2 regions of the Williamsia sp. z34 genome follow, and region 2 is predicted to be linked to the other one. Evidence: riboswitches for the same ligand, from Rfam matches in the RefSeq annotation. Region 2 holds a riboswitch; the other holds the start of a gene.

Region 1 (7,903 bases), on a different contig from region 2:
CATAGCGCAGCTGTACCGGTGCCACCCAGGAATCGACGCTGCCGGCAGCGTCGAGGGTGTCCTGGATCTGACTCGGCACCCGGCGTTCGAAGTCGCGGCTGTCCGCGAGCCGGTACTCGAAGGTCGTCAACGGCAGATCCGGGACGCCGCCAGCACTGAGCTCGGTCCGACTGCGCAGAGCGGCATCAGCGGACGGGTCCAGTTGCGCCAGCGCCTTGTCGGGGTCATCGGCCCGCAACGCGTCGGTATAGGCCTGCAGGGTGAGGGTGACGCCGAGTGTCCGCGCCTGTTCATACGGATTCGCAGGCCGCGCGGCGGGCGCGGCGGACTCCGATGCCGAATCCTGGGACGGGTCACGGGCTATGACGATGGCCGCGATGGCGACCACGGCGACGAGCACCACCGCGAGTACTGCCCAGACTGCGCGCCGGGTCCGGGGGGCGAGGGCGTCGAGCCCCTTGCGCACCGAGATGATCAGTACCGACGGGCCGAGTTGAACGGGCCACCCTTGTCCACCGGGACAACCGCCACGGGCACACCAAAGGTGGACGCGTGGATCACGTACCCGTTGCCGACGTACATACCCACATGGGTGGCGTCGGGGTAATAGATGATCAGGTCACCGGGTCGCATGTCGTCGCGGGAGACCTCGGTTCCACCGGCGAGTTGGGCCTGGCTCGACCGCGGCAACGTCTTTCCGGCCTGCTTGTAGGCCCAGACCATCAGTCCGGAACAGTCGAATTGGTCGGGACCGGTGGCGCCCCAGACGTACGGATCCCCCACCCGGGTCATCGCTGCACGAACCGCGACCACCTCCGGAGCGGTACCGGCGGGCAGCAGCTTCGGGTCGAAGTCGACACTGGCACCGGCGAGTTCGGCGAGTTGCTTGCCGGTCAGTGCCTGGTACATGGCCCGGATCTCGGTCGCCTTGAAGACGCGCTCACTTTGCTGGGCCTGCAGGTCGGCACTGGTCTTCTCGGCGGTGGCAACAGCGGCTTCGGCCTTGAGTTTGGCGTCGGCCGCGGTCTTCTGCGCCTTCTCCGCGTTCGACTTCGCGGCGGTGAACATCTTCACGTCCGCTACGGTCTGGCGCGAGATCATCTCCAGGCCGGCCATCTGGTCGAGAAGCGACTGCGGCGAATCACTCACCAGCACCGCGTAGAGGCGATTGACCCGGGCCCCTTTGTAACTCGCGGTGACGAGCGCATCGACCGCGCCCTGCAGATCCGCGGCCTGCTTGTCGAGTGCGGCGAGATTGGCCACGGCCGCCTCGGAATCCTTGGTCGCAGCGGCGACGGCCTCGCGTTGTTTGCCGAGTTCGATGGTCGCCGTGTGGATCGCCTCGGTGGCCTGTTCGGCTTCACGCCCGAGTTTGGTGTAGTCGGCCAGCATCACGTCGGGGCTCTGCGGAGCAGGTTCGGCACCCGCCGGCGCACCGGCCCCCAGGGCGACGGCCAACGCCACGACCACACCGGCGACCACAGTCCGCATCACGGCGGCATATCCCTCACGCACCACGACTCTGACAACTCCTTGTTGACCGACGTTCACAATTCCGGTCGATGGCGGTCACCCGACGACCTATCCCCTGCACTGCATTTGACCAACCCGGCCAGGCTACACAGCGCGCATGGGCGGGCGATGTGAATCGCCGGACACCAGCGCCGTAAAGGCTGCCGGATGCCGTCGGGCGGGACCGCAAGACTCTGCGGACCCGCCCAATGGCTGTTCAGTTCTGGTTGCTCAGTAGCGGCGGATGTCCACGATCGACATGCCGTCGAGAGCCATCCGGGCGACGGGCACACCCTCGGTCGAGGAGTGCACGACTTCACCGCCGCCGACGTAGATGCCGGCATGGCCGCCACCGTTGTAGATCACGACGTCGCCGGGCAGGGCGTTCGCAGCGCTGACGCTGGTGCCTCCGCCGAGCTGGCCGTAGCTGTCCCGGGGAATGGTCTGACCGGCCTGCTGGTGCGACCAGTAGACGAGACCCGAGCAATCGAAAGCACTGGGGCCGGCTGCGCCGTAGACGTACGGCGAACCGATCTTGCTGACTGCGGCGTCCGCAGCGATCTGACCGGCAGCCTTGACAGGCGCGGGCGCAGCGGCGACGCCGGGGAGGAGGTTTTCCGGCTTCAGCTCATTCGGAATCATTTCCGGGGTGAGACCGGGGATGTCGAAAGTTCCGACACCGGGGACGGTCACCGGTGCGGCGAAGGCAGGCGCTGCGGCGATACCCAGGGTGCCGAGAGTGATCGAACCGGCAATGAGTGCACCGCGGGCACTCTTGGCGCCACGGCTTTCTTTGTTCAAACGATGTTTCGCCACGAAGCGAGATCTCCTTGTTTCTTCCCTATCCGCTGACCGAGTTAGCTGTCGGATTCGGGCCGGAAGATGGCCCTACCCGGTGAACCCGCAAAGTCGTTGAGACCTCAGGGTTCGATGGGATTCACCCCGAATGCGGACTTGTGGTCTGCATCAGATGGTTCCCCGGTTCACCGTGTTGGTGATTAAGCGGCGACCTGACGATTCCTCCGGATGGAGTGAACACTTTCGTTAGGTCTCAGAAAGGTTACGAAACCGTGATGGCGAATGTCCACCGGAAGGACGACAGGGTCCGTCCGGCGTGTTGCGTCACACAGCCCACAAACGGGGCTGATTTTGGTCCGAAAAGTACCCTTGAGCTGCGGTAATACGCCTGCGGTGATCGTGAGTCTCAGACTTGCCCAGCATGCCCGCGGCACGGAACATCGCGACCGCCTCGTCTATGCGGGCCTCGTGATCAATAACGAATTCATCACAGCGAACTTCCGCATCCTCGCTGCTCCGGACCCCTACGGGGCCCATGAAGACGGTCATCATGCAGCCGTCACACTCGACAGGACGGCCCGGGCAGGTGCTGCATTCGATGAGCAATGTGATCTCCGTCTCATTGGGCCTCTCATCTCGGTCTCGGGGCCCTCAGGGTTTACCCGGAGACGAGATGAGGCCGACTTTTGTTACGTCGCTCGAGACGCTAGCGGCACCCTCCGACAAGACATCTCGGATGTTGTACCCGGCCTTCCGCGGCCCAAACATCCACCCCCGACAACGCAGTGCTGTCGGAGGCTCGAACTAGTGTTCGTCGCGTGAGTGGCGTGAGTGGTGTCAGTGAGGTCATCGGGGCCCAGATGTCGTTTGATGACCCGACCCTGGCGCATCCGGACGACCGGCCACTCCGCGAGACGACGTTTGTCGTGGTCGACCTCGAGACCACCGGCGGCAGCCCGACCGACGATCGCATCACCGAGATCGGGGCGGTCAAGATCCGTGGCGGCGAAGTGCTCGGTGATTTCGCGACACTCGTCGACCCCCGTCGCGGCATTCCCCCGCACATCGTCCGGTTGACCGGGATCACCGAGGCGATGGTCTACCGGGCGCCGACCATCGATCAGGTATTGCCGGCATTCCTGGAGTTCGCCCAGGACGCGGTGATCGTCGCGCACAACGCACGCTTCGATGTCGGCTTCCTGCGCGCCGCCGCCAACGACCTCGGCCACCCGTGGGACTTCCATCGGGTTCTGTGCACAGTGAAACTCGCGCGACGGGTCCTGACCCGCGACGAGGCGCCCACGGTGAAACTCTCCGCCCTCGCCGCCCTGTTCGCCGTGCAGACGCAGCCGACGCACCGGGCGCTCGACGATGCCCGCGCGACGGTGGAGGTACTGCATCGCCTGTTCGAGCGGGTGGGCAACCAGGGCGTCCATACATATAGGGAACTGCGCGACTATCTCCCCGGAATTTCTGCGGCCACCCGCAGCAAGAGAGCACTGTCGGACCACCTGCCGTCCGAACCCGGCGTCTACCTGTTCCGCGGACCGTCGGACGAAGTCCTGTATATCGGGACGGCGGTCGATCTACGGCGTCGGGTTCGCAGTTACTTCACCGGGTCGGAGACCCGTACCCGCATCCGGGAGATGGTGGATCTGGCCACCCGCGTCGATCACGTGCAATGCGCACACCGCGTCGAGGCCGGGGTCCGCGAACTGCGCCTGCTCGGCGCCCATGCCCCGCCATACAACCGTCGGTCCAAGTTCCCCCATCGTGGTTGGTGGCTCTGCCTCACCGACGAGCCGTTCCCACGGCTGAAGGTGAGCCGCACGCCCACCACGACTGCCCTGGGCCCGGTCCGGTCCCGATCCGTTGCATATGACATCGCCGACCTCATCGCCGAACTCTGTGAACTGCGCACCTGCCGCACACCGCTACGTGCCACCGGTGTGCACCGCTGCGAGGTCGGTCCGGACGGCAGACGGATCGTCGGCGGCTGCCACGGTGCGAGCGCCGAAGCGCTCGATGCCGGCGTCTACCGCCCGCGGGCCCAGGCGGTGGCCGACCTGTTCTCGGGCCGCAGCGATGCACCCATCCTGGCCGCACTCGATCGACTGACAGCCCTGTCCGAGGCGGAATTGTTCGAGAACGCGGCCCGGCTGCGCGACCGCCTCGATCAACTCATCGCCCACCTCGAACGCTGTCAGCGCCTGGCCGCGCTCGCCCGGATCTCCGAGCTCGTCGCAGCCGCACCCGACGGGCGCGGTGGCTGGGACCTTGCCGTCATCCGGCATGGACGCCTGGCCAGCGCCGGTGTCGCGACCCGCGGCGTCCCCCCGATGCCGGTCGTCGAGTTGCTCGCCGCATCCGCCGAGACCGTGATTCCCGAAACCGGACCGCTCTGCGGTGCCCCGCCGGAAGAAACCGCCCTGGTCTTCCGGTGGCTCACCAGTTCAGATGTTCGAATCGTCTGCGCCACAAGCGGATTCAGCCTACCCAGACACGGCGCCGGACGCTGGGCCCAGTGGCGCGAACTCGTCGGATCGGCACATCGGACCATCGACATCGATCACGACTGAACCGGCACTACTCTGAGACCATGATTACCGCGATCGTCCTGATCCAGACCGACGTCCACCAGATCCCCGAAACCGCCCAGGCCGTCGCCGACATCCCCGGTGTCACCGAGGTCTATTCGTGCGCAGGCGACGTCGATCTGATCGCAAAGCTACGGGTCCGCGACCATGAAAAGATCGCCGACGTGGTGACCGAGTCGATCAGCCGACTCCCCGGGGTCAAGCACACCGCAACCCACATCGCGTTCAAGAGCTACTCCAGCGCCGACGTCGACGCAGGCTTCTCCATCGGCGAGTGATCGAGGCCGACAGCTCGGGTCAGGCGTTGCTGACCCGGACCCACTCGGCCAGAACTGCTGCGGCAGCGCCCGAATCGATCGCTGCCGCAGCCACCGCCAGGTGGGCACGCAACTGCTCGTGCAGATCGAGGTCCGGTTGCGGGCGGTAGGCGGTCAGCGCACCGGCGGCGTTGAGCAGCACCGCATCCCGGACCGGACCCGGCCGACCGGCGAAGGTCTCCCGGGCGACGGTCGCGTTGTGTTCGGCGTCGCCACCCTGCAGCGCCGACAACTCCACCCGGGCCAGCCCGAGAGTTGTCGGATCCACCGTCTGCGTGCGCACCGAACCGCCGAACGCCTGCCACACCGTGGAGGTCGATGTGGTGGTCAGCTCATCGAGACCATCGTCGCCGCGGACGACGAGAACCGAATCGCCGCGCTCCACGAAGGTCTGCGCCAGCACCGGTGCCAGGTCGACGAACGCACAACCGACCAGCCCGCTCGTCGGACGCGCCGGATTGGTCAGCGGCCCCAGCACGTTGAAGACCGTGGGGATACCGATCTCCTTGCGGGGTGCGGCGGCAAAGCGCAGCGCCGGATGGAAGACCGGAGCGAAGCAGAAGCCGATGCCGGCCTCGGCAACACAACGGCTCACACCGTCGGCGGTCAGCGCGATGTTCACGCCCAGCGCCTCCAGGACATCGGCGCCGCCGCTCTTCGAGGTGGCCGCCCGGTTGCCGTGCTTGACCACCGGAACCCCGGCCGCCGCGACCACCACCGCGGCCATCGTCGAGATGTTGACCGTGTTCGAGCGGTCGCCTCCGGTACCGACGATGTCGACACAGGGAACGGACGTCGACACGACTGTCGAGTGGTTCAACATCGCGTCGGCGAGCCCACGCAACTCGGCGGCAACCGGTCCTTTGATCTTCAGTGCCACACCGAATGCCGCAATCTGGGCGGGTGTCGCGTTGTCCGACATGATCTCGTTCATCGCCCACCCGGCGCCCTCGGTGGTCAGGTCCCGGCCGTCGGCCAGGACTCCAAGTACCTGAGGCCAGCTGCGGGCCTGCGCATCGGAGTGGGTCACGCGAAAAGACTATCCATTGCCCGACCGGGGCGACCACCTAGGCATCCGCGACCGCGACGACACCCGGCGGATGCCCGCTCTAACGCGCCTGCAGCACCTGCAGTCACAACAAAGAGGCAGGCTGCTTCCCGGCACTGCATCACAACCGCCCTAACGCGCCTGCAGCACCTGCCAGGCAATGACGGTGCCCCCGTGACGCTGCGCGAGTCCCGCCATGCGGGAGCGCTCCTGCGACACATGGAGCGCATCGATCAACTGCACCCGGGCCAACGCCAGGAGGACCTGACCCGCGACGACGTCGACCGTCTCCGGAACGTCGACCACCACCCGTTGATAGTGGTCCTGTGCGGCAAGTCCGATGACCGCTTCCACCGAGTCCTGCGGTACCACCAGGAGGTGCCGCAGCACGGCTTGCTCCTCGGCCCGCCACAGAGAAGCCGACAAGGTGGTCGACGCCGCCTCCGCATCGTCGAAACTCTCGGCGGTGACCGCCAGAGAAGATTCTTCGACCGACAACTCCCCGTTGGTCTTTCGACCGACTCCCAACCGATCGGTCAGGCGCCGCCACCGGGAAACCTCGATCGGATTGCCGTTCACATCACGTGCCACCCCATCAGCCTCTCAGGTGGCCTGAAACCACACCACGGACACGCCGTAGGGAACCGTTTCAGCCCTACTACCAGCACCGCCGCATCAAGGTGGAAAAAAATGCGGACCCGGGTGGTCAGGGCTTACTACGAACCGTCATACTTCTCTGGTGACTAGCGCTGCAGCACCCACAGGATCAGCTATCACCCAGCGCGTGCACTCGCTGAACCGACCGAACATGGTCAGCGTTGGCACCATTGTGTGGCTTTCGAGCGAGCTGATGTTCTTTGCCGGATTGTTCGCGATGTATTTCGTGGCAAGGGCCGGAAACTACGGCAATTGGCCGATGGAGCCCACCGAGCTCAATCTGACACTGGCGATCCCCGTGACCGCCGTTCTGATTCTCTCCTCGGTGACATGTCAGCTCGGCGTCTTCGCCGCCGAGCGGGGCGACGTCTTCGGTCTCCGACGGTGGTACACCATCACCCTGATCATGGGCGCGTTCTTCGTCGCCGGACAGGGCTACGAGTACTACCACATGGTCCACGAGGGCACGACGCTCTCGTCAAGTGCCTATGGTTCCGTCTTCTACATCACGACGGGCTTCCATGGCCTGCACGTGATCGGCGGCCTCGTTGCCTTCGTCATCTTGTTGATCCGTACGCGGCTCAGCAAGTTCACGCCGGCACAGGCCACCGCCGCGATCGTCGTCTCGTATTACTGGCACTTCGTCGACATCGTCTGGATCGCACTCTTCGCGACCATCTACTTCATTCGGTAACGGCCGAAACAGTCTTTTGGTACAGGCAAAGTCAGTCCGCTAAGCAGAGAGATACAGATGAGTTCATCTCCCCCACCCACCTCACCCGGGGATTCGGAAACAGGTGCCCTCAGCGAGGGCACCGGCCGCACAGACGCAAAGAAATCCAAGTCGCGCCGCAAGTTGCGTCGTCGCGCTTCCGGAGCTCTTCTTCTGTTGGCAGGTCTGGTTGTCGCCGGCGGACTGGCCGCAGCCATCACGCCTGAAGCCCAGGTCGCCAAGGCCGACAGCGATTCCACTG
Region 2 (7,903 bases):
GAGACCGCCGTCGACGGAGTCGGAATCCGGTCCGCCGACACCACCGTCGTCGCCCAGCTCATCACGCAGGTCGTCGGCACCGCGGTCGGCCTCTGCCTCCCATTCGACGAGCAGGTCCGGTGACGGAGCGCGCCAGTGTTTGCGCTGCATGACGAACGTGATGATGAGGGCGGTCAGGCCGACGATGAGCGATAGGACCATCGCCTTGTCGGCCACCAGGTCGGCGTCCACGCCGGCGCTCGATGCCGAGATGCCGGGAGCGACTTTGATGATGTAGTCCGACGACAGCGCCATTCCCTGACCGCAGATGGCGATCACCATACCGACCGACAGCGGAGACAGGCCGGCACGGATGGCCACGGGGATGAGCACTGCGCCCACGAGCGGAACCGCAGGTGTGGGCCAGAAGAACAGCGAGATCACGTAGGTGACGATCGCCAGAACGATGAAACTGCTTGTGCCGGTCCGCATCACGCGCCTGAACGGGGCGACCATCAGGCGGTCGGCACCCATGTGACGAAGTGCGCCCAACATTGCCGTGACCATGGCGATGATGAGGAAGATGTTGAAAAGCTCTTTGGCGGCAACAAGACTGGCATTGAAGATCGATGCGAGACCGGTGATGATGCTGCCGGAGAAGACGAAGGCGGTCAGGAATGTCGCTATCACAGCAGGTACGACGATGTTCTTGCGCATTGCCATCGTGATGAGGATGACGATGATCCCGACGAAATACACCCAGTGGGCGGCAGTGAGATGAGCGTTCAATGTGGTTCCTCCGGAAAACGCACCTGGACCGAAATGTGCGGGGCTGTGAGAATTGAGTTTTCCGCCAGAACCGATGACCGGCAACGCGAACGTTGCACAGTCGTACCCGTCATATATGTGCAATCTCCACGCATTGTTGCCGGTGCGTTACTTCCATGTCTGTCCGGTAACGCCGGGCCATCTGCCGCTGTCTGCTCCAGAATTTGGAAAAGGACCCCACACGGACGTTGCGTCGCGTGTGGGGTCCTTCGTCTGGGGCTTCCCGAAGGTGGATCAGGAAGCGGGCAGGTAGCCCTTGTACTCGTTGAACAGTGCGACCTGATCAGCGGTGAGGTCACCCTGCGCGTTGGCCTGGTCGAGCAGCTGGTGCAGCGCGGGATCGTTGATCGTGGCCTTGAGCTGAGCGACGATGTCGTCGGTCGCCTGCGCCAGGTTCGGGAGCTCGGGCACGGCCGGGATCTCCAGGCTCGGAGCCGCGGTCGGGGCGTCGCGCTGGGTGGCGCCGCTCAGACCGGTGCCGCAGGTGGGCCATGCGCCCTTGCCCTGAGAGGCGAGGACACGCTCGGCGACAGCGATCTGCTGTTCCTTGGTGGCCTGGTCTGCCGACGGGGCGAACTCGCCGCCGCCGTGGCCGGTCCAGGTGCTCGGGGAGAACTGCAGGCCGCCCTGGTAACCGTTTCCGGTGTTGATGGCCCAGTTGCCGCCCGACTCGCACTGTGCGACGCGGTCCCACTCGGCGTCGGTGGCTGCTCCGGCGTTGCCGCCGCCTGCGAAGGCGAGGCTGGCGCCGCCGCCGATGACGGCAGAGGTGAGAGCGATCTTGGCAACGGTGCGACCGGTGTTGGTCGGCTGACGATGACGTCCGGACATAAGTTTTACTTCCTCTCTCCACGCGCCTACGAAGTCAGCTGTCGGGTTCGAGCGAGAGGTTGCTCGGTTCCGCTATGCGGAACTGCACCCCAAGGATTTCGTTGGTCGGCAGGCGTTGACCGCCTTGGACCGCGGAAATCCGGTGATCTCCAGGAGATGTTTGGGTCCCCCGCCCCCGTCCCTGAATTGCGTTTGGTGTGTCTCGGACCGCGGGACGAGGTTGGGCGCGGCGATCCGAGAGTATTCAGTTGCGATCGGGTCGATCTGGTCGATCAGTTCGACCGACTCAGACGGTACGTGTTAATTCGCGCTTACACACGCCTACTCGAGGGGGCATAACTGTGTGTCCAGAAGGGGCTTTTGAGCCTGATTTGGCATATTTGCTGCTCACCGATATGACTGTCGTCCCGTGTCCGATCCGTGATCGAACCGTGATGTGAGTAACGTCACAGTTTGAACCAAGGGGATGAAGCGCACAAGTGGGTCAAACGACCCGGTTACGTGCGGGGGTTCGCTGACTCAACCGCCCGCGAACGGCGGGAGAACATCGACGGTGTCTCCCCCGGAGAGGGTTCGCGACCGGTCGCGGACCGCTACCGACTCATGCAGATATGAGCATCTTTGCAACACTTCGGCCAATCGCGGATTCGATTGCCCCAATTCGGATTCCAGATCGGCAAGAGTTGCTTTGTCGGTGAGATGTATCACCAGTTGCTCGACCCCCGCGGCGGCCTGCGCAGCCGCGAAAAACCTGACGCAGATCTCCATGTCAGCCCCCGATCGCCGACATGGGTCGAGAGGGCTGGAGGAAGCCCGGATCGTTGACCCCGTGACCGGGCAACTTGCCCCAGGTCGCTTCGCGCCAACGCAGCGCGATGTCCTGATCTGAATTTTCGGTTGACTTCAGCAAATCACGAATATCGGTCTCCGACGTGGCGAACAGACAGTTGCGGAGTTGACCGTCGGCGGTCAGGCGGGTTCGGTCGCAGTCGCCGCAGAAGGGCCGTGTCACCGAGGCGATGATGCCCACCCGGGCCGGCTTGCCGTCCGGTGTGTGATGCCCCTCGACGAGCCACCGCTGCGCCGGTGCGGCGCCCCGGGGTGCGGTATCGGGCCGTAGATCGAATTCGGCCTGCAGCGTGTCGAGGATCTGGTCTGCGGTGACCATCGTCGTCCGTGACCAGTGGTGCTCGGCGTCCAGCGGCATCTGTTCGATGATGCGTAATTCGTATCCCTCGGCCAGGCAGAACCTCAGGAGTTCAGGGGCATCGGCCAATCCGGTTTCGGGATCGAGGACCGCGTTGACCTTGACCGGCCGTAGACCGGCTGCCTGTGCTGCGGCCAGCCCGGCGATGACGTCGGGGAGTCGGTCGCGGCGGGTGATCGAGGCGAAGCGGGCCGCGTCGACGGTGTCGAGGGAGACGTTGACCCGATCGAGTCCGGCCGCGGCCAGCGCCTCGGCGCTGCGGGCCAGGCTCAGGCCGTTGGTGGTCAGGGCGATCTCGGGGCGCGGTTCGAGAGCGGCCACGGCACTGATGATCTCGGTCAGATCCTTGCGCAGTAGTGGTTCGCCGCCGGTGAATCGGACCGCGCGGATACCCAGGTCGCGAACCGCGACACCGACGAGCCGGACGATTTCGTCGGCGGTGAGGACGTCGGCCTTGTCGAGCCAGTCCAGACCCTCCGCCGGCATGCAGTACGTGCACCGGAGGTTGCAGCGGTCGGTCACCGAGACGCGCAGGTCGCGCACCGCCCGTCCGAAGGTGTCGATCATCGGACCGGTGGTGGGCATGACGGCGTCGGTTGTCGGTCGCGCGACGGGACCGGTTGGCATACCGAGTGCGATGACTGTCACAGGGTCCAGCCTACGGTTTACTGCCGGAACGCGGTGGCCGCAATGGGCTCACGGCACCGGGGCGGGCGGGAAACGGCTCAGGCGCGGCGTTCCAGGGCGCGGAAGGTGCTGGCGTGGAACACCAGCGGTTCCTGCTCGGTGTCGGCACGCAATGCCAGCACCTTGAGGAGTACCAGGCTGTGATCACCTGCCGGGATTTCGTTGTAGATCTCACACGCCAGTTGCGCGACGGCGCCCCCGATGAACAGTGCGCCGTCGGCGGTGGTCTCGAGTGCGAGTCCGTCGAACCGCTTTGCGGCAGGGCCTGCCAACTGCTTGCACTCGGCGTCCTGGTCGTGTGCGAACACCGACACGCCGAGCACCGCCGCCGAATGCAACTTGGGCCAGGTCGTCGACTCGTTCTGCACACACAGCGATACCAGCGGGGGATCGAGTGACACGGTGGCGAAAGAACTCGCCGCGATACCGATCGGGTCACCATCGCCCTGATGGCATACGGCGACGACGCCGGTCGGAAAACAACTGTAGGCACGCCGCAGGGCCGAACCATCGCTGGTGGGCGTCAGGGCTCCGTCAATGTGAAGGCTCATCTCGCGGATCACTCTAGTGGCGGGCTGTTGTCGCCGTCGGAGCGGTCGGCCTGTTGTTTCGCCCGGCGCCCTGATCGCAGGGCAAAAATCAGTCCGAGCAGAAACCCCAGGGGTGCACACATGATGAGCAGATAGACGAACAGGGGAGCGGTTTCACCGGTGATCGGCTCGGCGAGAAACAGTGCGATGAGCGCAATGAGCCCAACCGCGAACAACCCCACCGCAACCCGTAGCAATCCGGCGCCTTCGGCTTTGCGCATGAGGTCAACGGTAGTGCAGTGCCAGGCGGCCACCAGAGGGCGGCGCTCCCTCCTGCGGGGCGAGCCGAAGGCGAAGGCCTGATCCGGCCGCATGACGGGAGAAAACCATGGTGTTCGGAGCATGGCCGAGGGGCTAGACTGATCAAACGCGTCTGGCTGGACCGCAATTGTCACAGCGGGCGCTTTCGTTTTGGGTCACGCGAACAGATGAGGGTGTGCACAGTGCCTACCGGCAAGGTGAAGTGGTACGACGCGGAGAAGGGCTTCGGCTTTCTCTCGCAAGACGATGGCGAAGACGTCTATGTACGTTCGTCAGCGCTCCCCGCTGGAACCGAGGCTCTCAAGCCCGGCCAGAAGGTCGAGTTCGGCATGGCCGCAGGTCGTCGTGGCCCGCAGGCGCTCACGGTCAAGATCCTCGACCCGGCGCCGAGCGTTGCCAAGAACACCCGGGAAGCCCGTAAGGAGCAGCCCAAGCGGCACACTACCGACGAGCTGCACGGCATGGTCGCCGATCTGATCACTTTGCTCGAGGGCAAGGTGCAGCCGGATCTGCGTAAGGGTCGCTACCCCGATCGCAAGACATCGCAACGTATTTCAGAGGTTGTCCGGGCCGTGGCCCGCGAACTCGAATCCTGATCCCCCCGACGCCGTCGACTACCCGGAAGCGGGGATGTCGACGCTGTCGGGAAGGGTGTCGATGGCCCAGATTCCGCGTTGGATGAAGACGCCGGGCTGGGTCTCCACCTGCGAGGGCTGGGTGATCTGGACGACGGCCAAGATCTTGTCCTTCGTCGAAGGCAACGTGATGGTGCGTTTGGAGTCGCTCAGGTAGATGGTCTCGGTGCCGTTGTCGAAGCCTTCGGCGGTCAGGTGCTGCACCACCAGGATCCACGGGCCCACCGCCAGTTCATGCGAGAGCGACACCATCAGGGTGTCGCCGACGGCGACGGGAACCCGCGTGGGTGGATTCGTCGCCGAGCCGTCGCACTTCGACAGGTCGATGCTGCAGTAGGCCAGCGGTTCGACGCGGACCAGCTTGCTGCCCGAGGCGACCTGGACGTACGGCACGTCGTCGCTCTTGTGGCCCGCGGTCAGTGCGGCCACCGAGCCGCCGACGATGGCAGCGAACAGGACGGCAACAATCGCCGCAATGATGGCGAACTTCTTTTCGCCGGTCGTCAAACTCATACTTCGCGAGCACCCTTTTTCCGTGATGTGTTCTTGTTCCACGACTCCCGCACGGTGGGATCGACGTGGATTGCGCCGGTCGGCATGGTCATGTCTGGCCGCTTGCCACCGAAACCGGGTACCAGGGTCGATCCCCGGTTGGTGACGAACGTCTGGGCGAATCCGAGGGCCAGCAGGCCGGTGACCACACCGAAACCGATGGTCAGGTTGGTCGGCAGCAGGACGCCGAGGGAGGCGCCGAAGACCCATCCCATCTGCAGCACGGTCTCGGAACGGCCGAATGCCGACGCCCGGGATTCGTCGGGGAGATCGGTCTGGATGGACGAGTCGAGGCAGACCTTGCCGATCGCGCTGGTCCCCGACGCGATCAGTGCGGCGATGGCGATGAAGATCAGGTTGCTGAAGACCGCGGCGAGCAGCGCGACGACCGCGCAGGTACCGGTCACGATCACCACGATGCGCTGAGGGTTCGGGAGTTCGAGGCGGGTGCCGGTGGCATTGCCGATGAAGTTGCCGATGCCGGCCGCCGCGCCCACCGCACCGAGCATCGCGACCTGGGCCCAGCCGCTGCCGCCGCCCTGCTGAGACTTCGCATAGAAGGCGACGAACAGCGTCAGGAAGCCGGTGAGGATGCGGATCGTCCCGTTGCCCCACAACCCCACCAGGACGTTGCGGCCCACCGGTTGTCGCATCGTGGCCGTGAGCGCCTTGACGGTCGACTTCTTTGTTTCGTCGGGTGGCGGTATCCGGGGTCGGGCCGGCTCCCCGTGATAGGTCAGCGTCGTGGGCACTTCGCCCTCGGTGACCTCGACCCACGCCGGGATCCGCATACAGAGCACCGCTCCGACCACGGTGATGATCGCCAGCCACACCATCGCGCCCGGGATGTGCAGCGGCAGAACCTTGCCGAGCGCCGTCTCGAAGAAGGCGGCGACACCACCGCCGACGATGGTGCCCCCGACGAGGCCGAACGTGGTCAGCCGTGAATTCACCCGGGGCAGGTCGATGGTCGGCGGGAGGACACGTGGCGTCACCGCGGATTTGAGAACGCCAAAGGATTTGGACAACACCAACATTCCGAGTGCGCAGGGGTAGAGGACCCACGGGTCGTATGTCAGCTGGTTCGTGGTCGTGTCCCACCCGGAGTTGGCCATCACCAGCAGCGCCAGGACGGTCCGGCCGAGAAACGTTCCGGCCATGGCGATCCGGCGGCCGCGCTGCAGTTTGTCCAGCAACGGTCCGATCAGCGGAGCGATGATGGCGAACGGTGCGATGGTCAGCGCGAGATAGAGCCCGACCTTGCCCTTGGACTCGGCACTGGCCGCGGCGAAGAACAGGGTGTTGGCCAGTGCGATCGTCATCGCGGCGTCGACGGCGAAGTTGACCACGGTTGGATACGTCAGTGCGGTCAGTCCGGATCGGTCGGCGCCGTCTGCCGTTGCGGCCTGGTGGATTTTTCCCAGGCCCTTGGACGTCAGTTCGCGACCGCGCATGGCCGCCACCCGGGTGACGGTGAGCTTGCGCGGCATGGCGCGGGCGTTGTCGTCGCTGTGGTAGTCGGTCTCGTCGAGCGGAGGCAGGTGCCGGTTCTGTGACGTCTGCTGCCGGGTGTCGTGCCGACCGGGCGCATCCGGCGGTGGGTACGCACCGGATGGACCCTGTTGCGGCGGCGGCTGGTTCCGGGGCGCCCGGGTGGTCGGCTGCTGGTTCGGCGGCGGCGGTTGGTGCGGGGGCGGTGGTTGCCGCATCCCGGGGCCGCGCGGCGGGGGACCGGACTGCGACGGCCGGGCCGGGCCGCCGTCGGCCGGATAATTGGCTGATCCCGGATGCGCGGAGGGCGACTGGCGCGGCGTCCGGCGGGGATCGTGTCCCGGTGCGCCACCATGGCCCCGCGCGTCTCCGCCCTTGTCCGAGGGGGTCGCACGAGGATCAGGTGGTGGATTTCCTCGGTTCACTTTGCTGATTCTTCCCTATCCCGTGACCGCCGACCAACCCTCGGGCGCTCCGGGCGGGTTGCGATACGGCACACTAGAGGGGTGAACGCGGTTACTGAACAGCCAGAAACAGCGACCGATGGTGCGCAGCCCGAACAGCAGCGGGTTTCGGCGCTCCTGACCTCGGCCGTCGACCAGGCGCGGGCCGCCATCGACGCCGACGAACGGGAAATCGGAGATCACCTCGATGCGGTGACCGAGGCCCCGTACACGGTCACCCACTATTTCGCGGCGAATGTGCCCGGATATCGCGGGTGGCAGTGGTGTGTGGTGTTGGCCGGTTGCCCCGACAGTGACGACGTCACGATCAACGAGGTGGCCCTGCTGCCCGGGTCTTCGGCACTGACCGCCCCGGTCTGGGTGCCGTGGGATCAGCGG

Evidence for each region. A riboswitch is a leader RNA that binds a small molecule or an ion and turns the genes downstream of it on or off. The one in region 2 is predicted to bind cyclic di-AMP.
Region 1: another riboswitch for cyclic di-AMP. It lies ahead of AC51GT_RS02550 (C40 family peptidase); the one in region 2 lies ahead of AC51GT_RS22345 (transglycosylase family protein).

The regions. Positions count from the first base shown of each region.
Region 1 is NZ_JCANWW010000001.1:526,837-534,739, reverse strand. Features, by position in the region: gene AC51GT_RS02560 (hypothetical protein) at 1-466, opposite strand, end outside; gene AC51GT_RS02555 (C40 family peptidase) at 475-1,491, opposite strand; gene AC51GT_RS02550 (C40 family peptidase) at 1,744-2,328, opposite strand; cyclic di-AMP (ydaO/yuaA leader) riboswitch at 2,344-2,527, opposite strand; gene AC51GT_RS02545 (DEDD exonuclease domain-containing protein) at 3,171-4,889, shown strand; gene AC51GT_RS02540 (Lrp/AsnC family transcriptional regulator) at 4,910-5,185, shown strand; gene trpD (anthranilate phosphoribosyltransferase) at 5,205-6,254, opposite strand; gene AC51GT_RS02530 (hypothetical protein) at 6,405-6,863, opposite strand; gene ctaE (aa3-type cytochrome oxidase subunit III) at 7,012-7,623, shown strand; gene qcrC (cytochrome bc1 complex diheme cytochrome c subunit) at 7,681-7,903, shown strand, end outside.
Region 2 is NZ_JCANWW010000011.1:61,527-69,429, forward strand. Features, by position in the region: gene AC51GT_RS22340 (TRAP transporter large permease) at 1-768, opposite strand, end outside; gene AC51GT_RS22345 (transglycosylase family protein) at 1,042-1,638, opposite strand; cyclic di-AMP (ydaO/yuaA leader) riboswitch at 1,646-1,846, opposite strand; gene AC51GT_RS22350 (MoaD/ThiS family protein) at 2,158-2,406, opposite strand; gene moaA (GTP 3',8-cyclase MoaA) at 2,408-3,493, opposite strand; gene AC51GT_RS22360 (flavin reductase family protein) at 3,571-4,083, opposite strand; gene AC51GT_RS22365 (hypothetical protein) at 4,092-4,343, opposite strand; gene AC51GT_RS22370 (cold-shock protein) at 4,566-4,979, shown strand; gene AC51GT_RS22375 (DUF2771 family protein) at 4,998-5,531, opposite strand; gene AC51GT_RS22380 (MFS transporter) at 5,528-7,279, opposite strand; gene AC51GT_RS22385 (DUF3027 domain-containing protein) at 7,568-7,903, shown strand, end outside.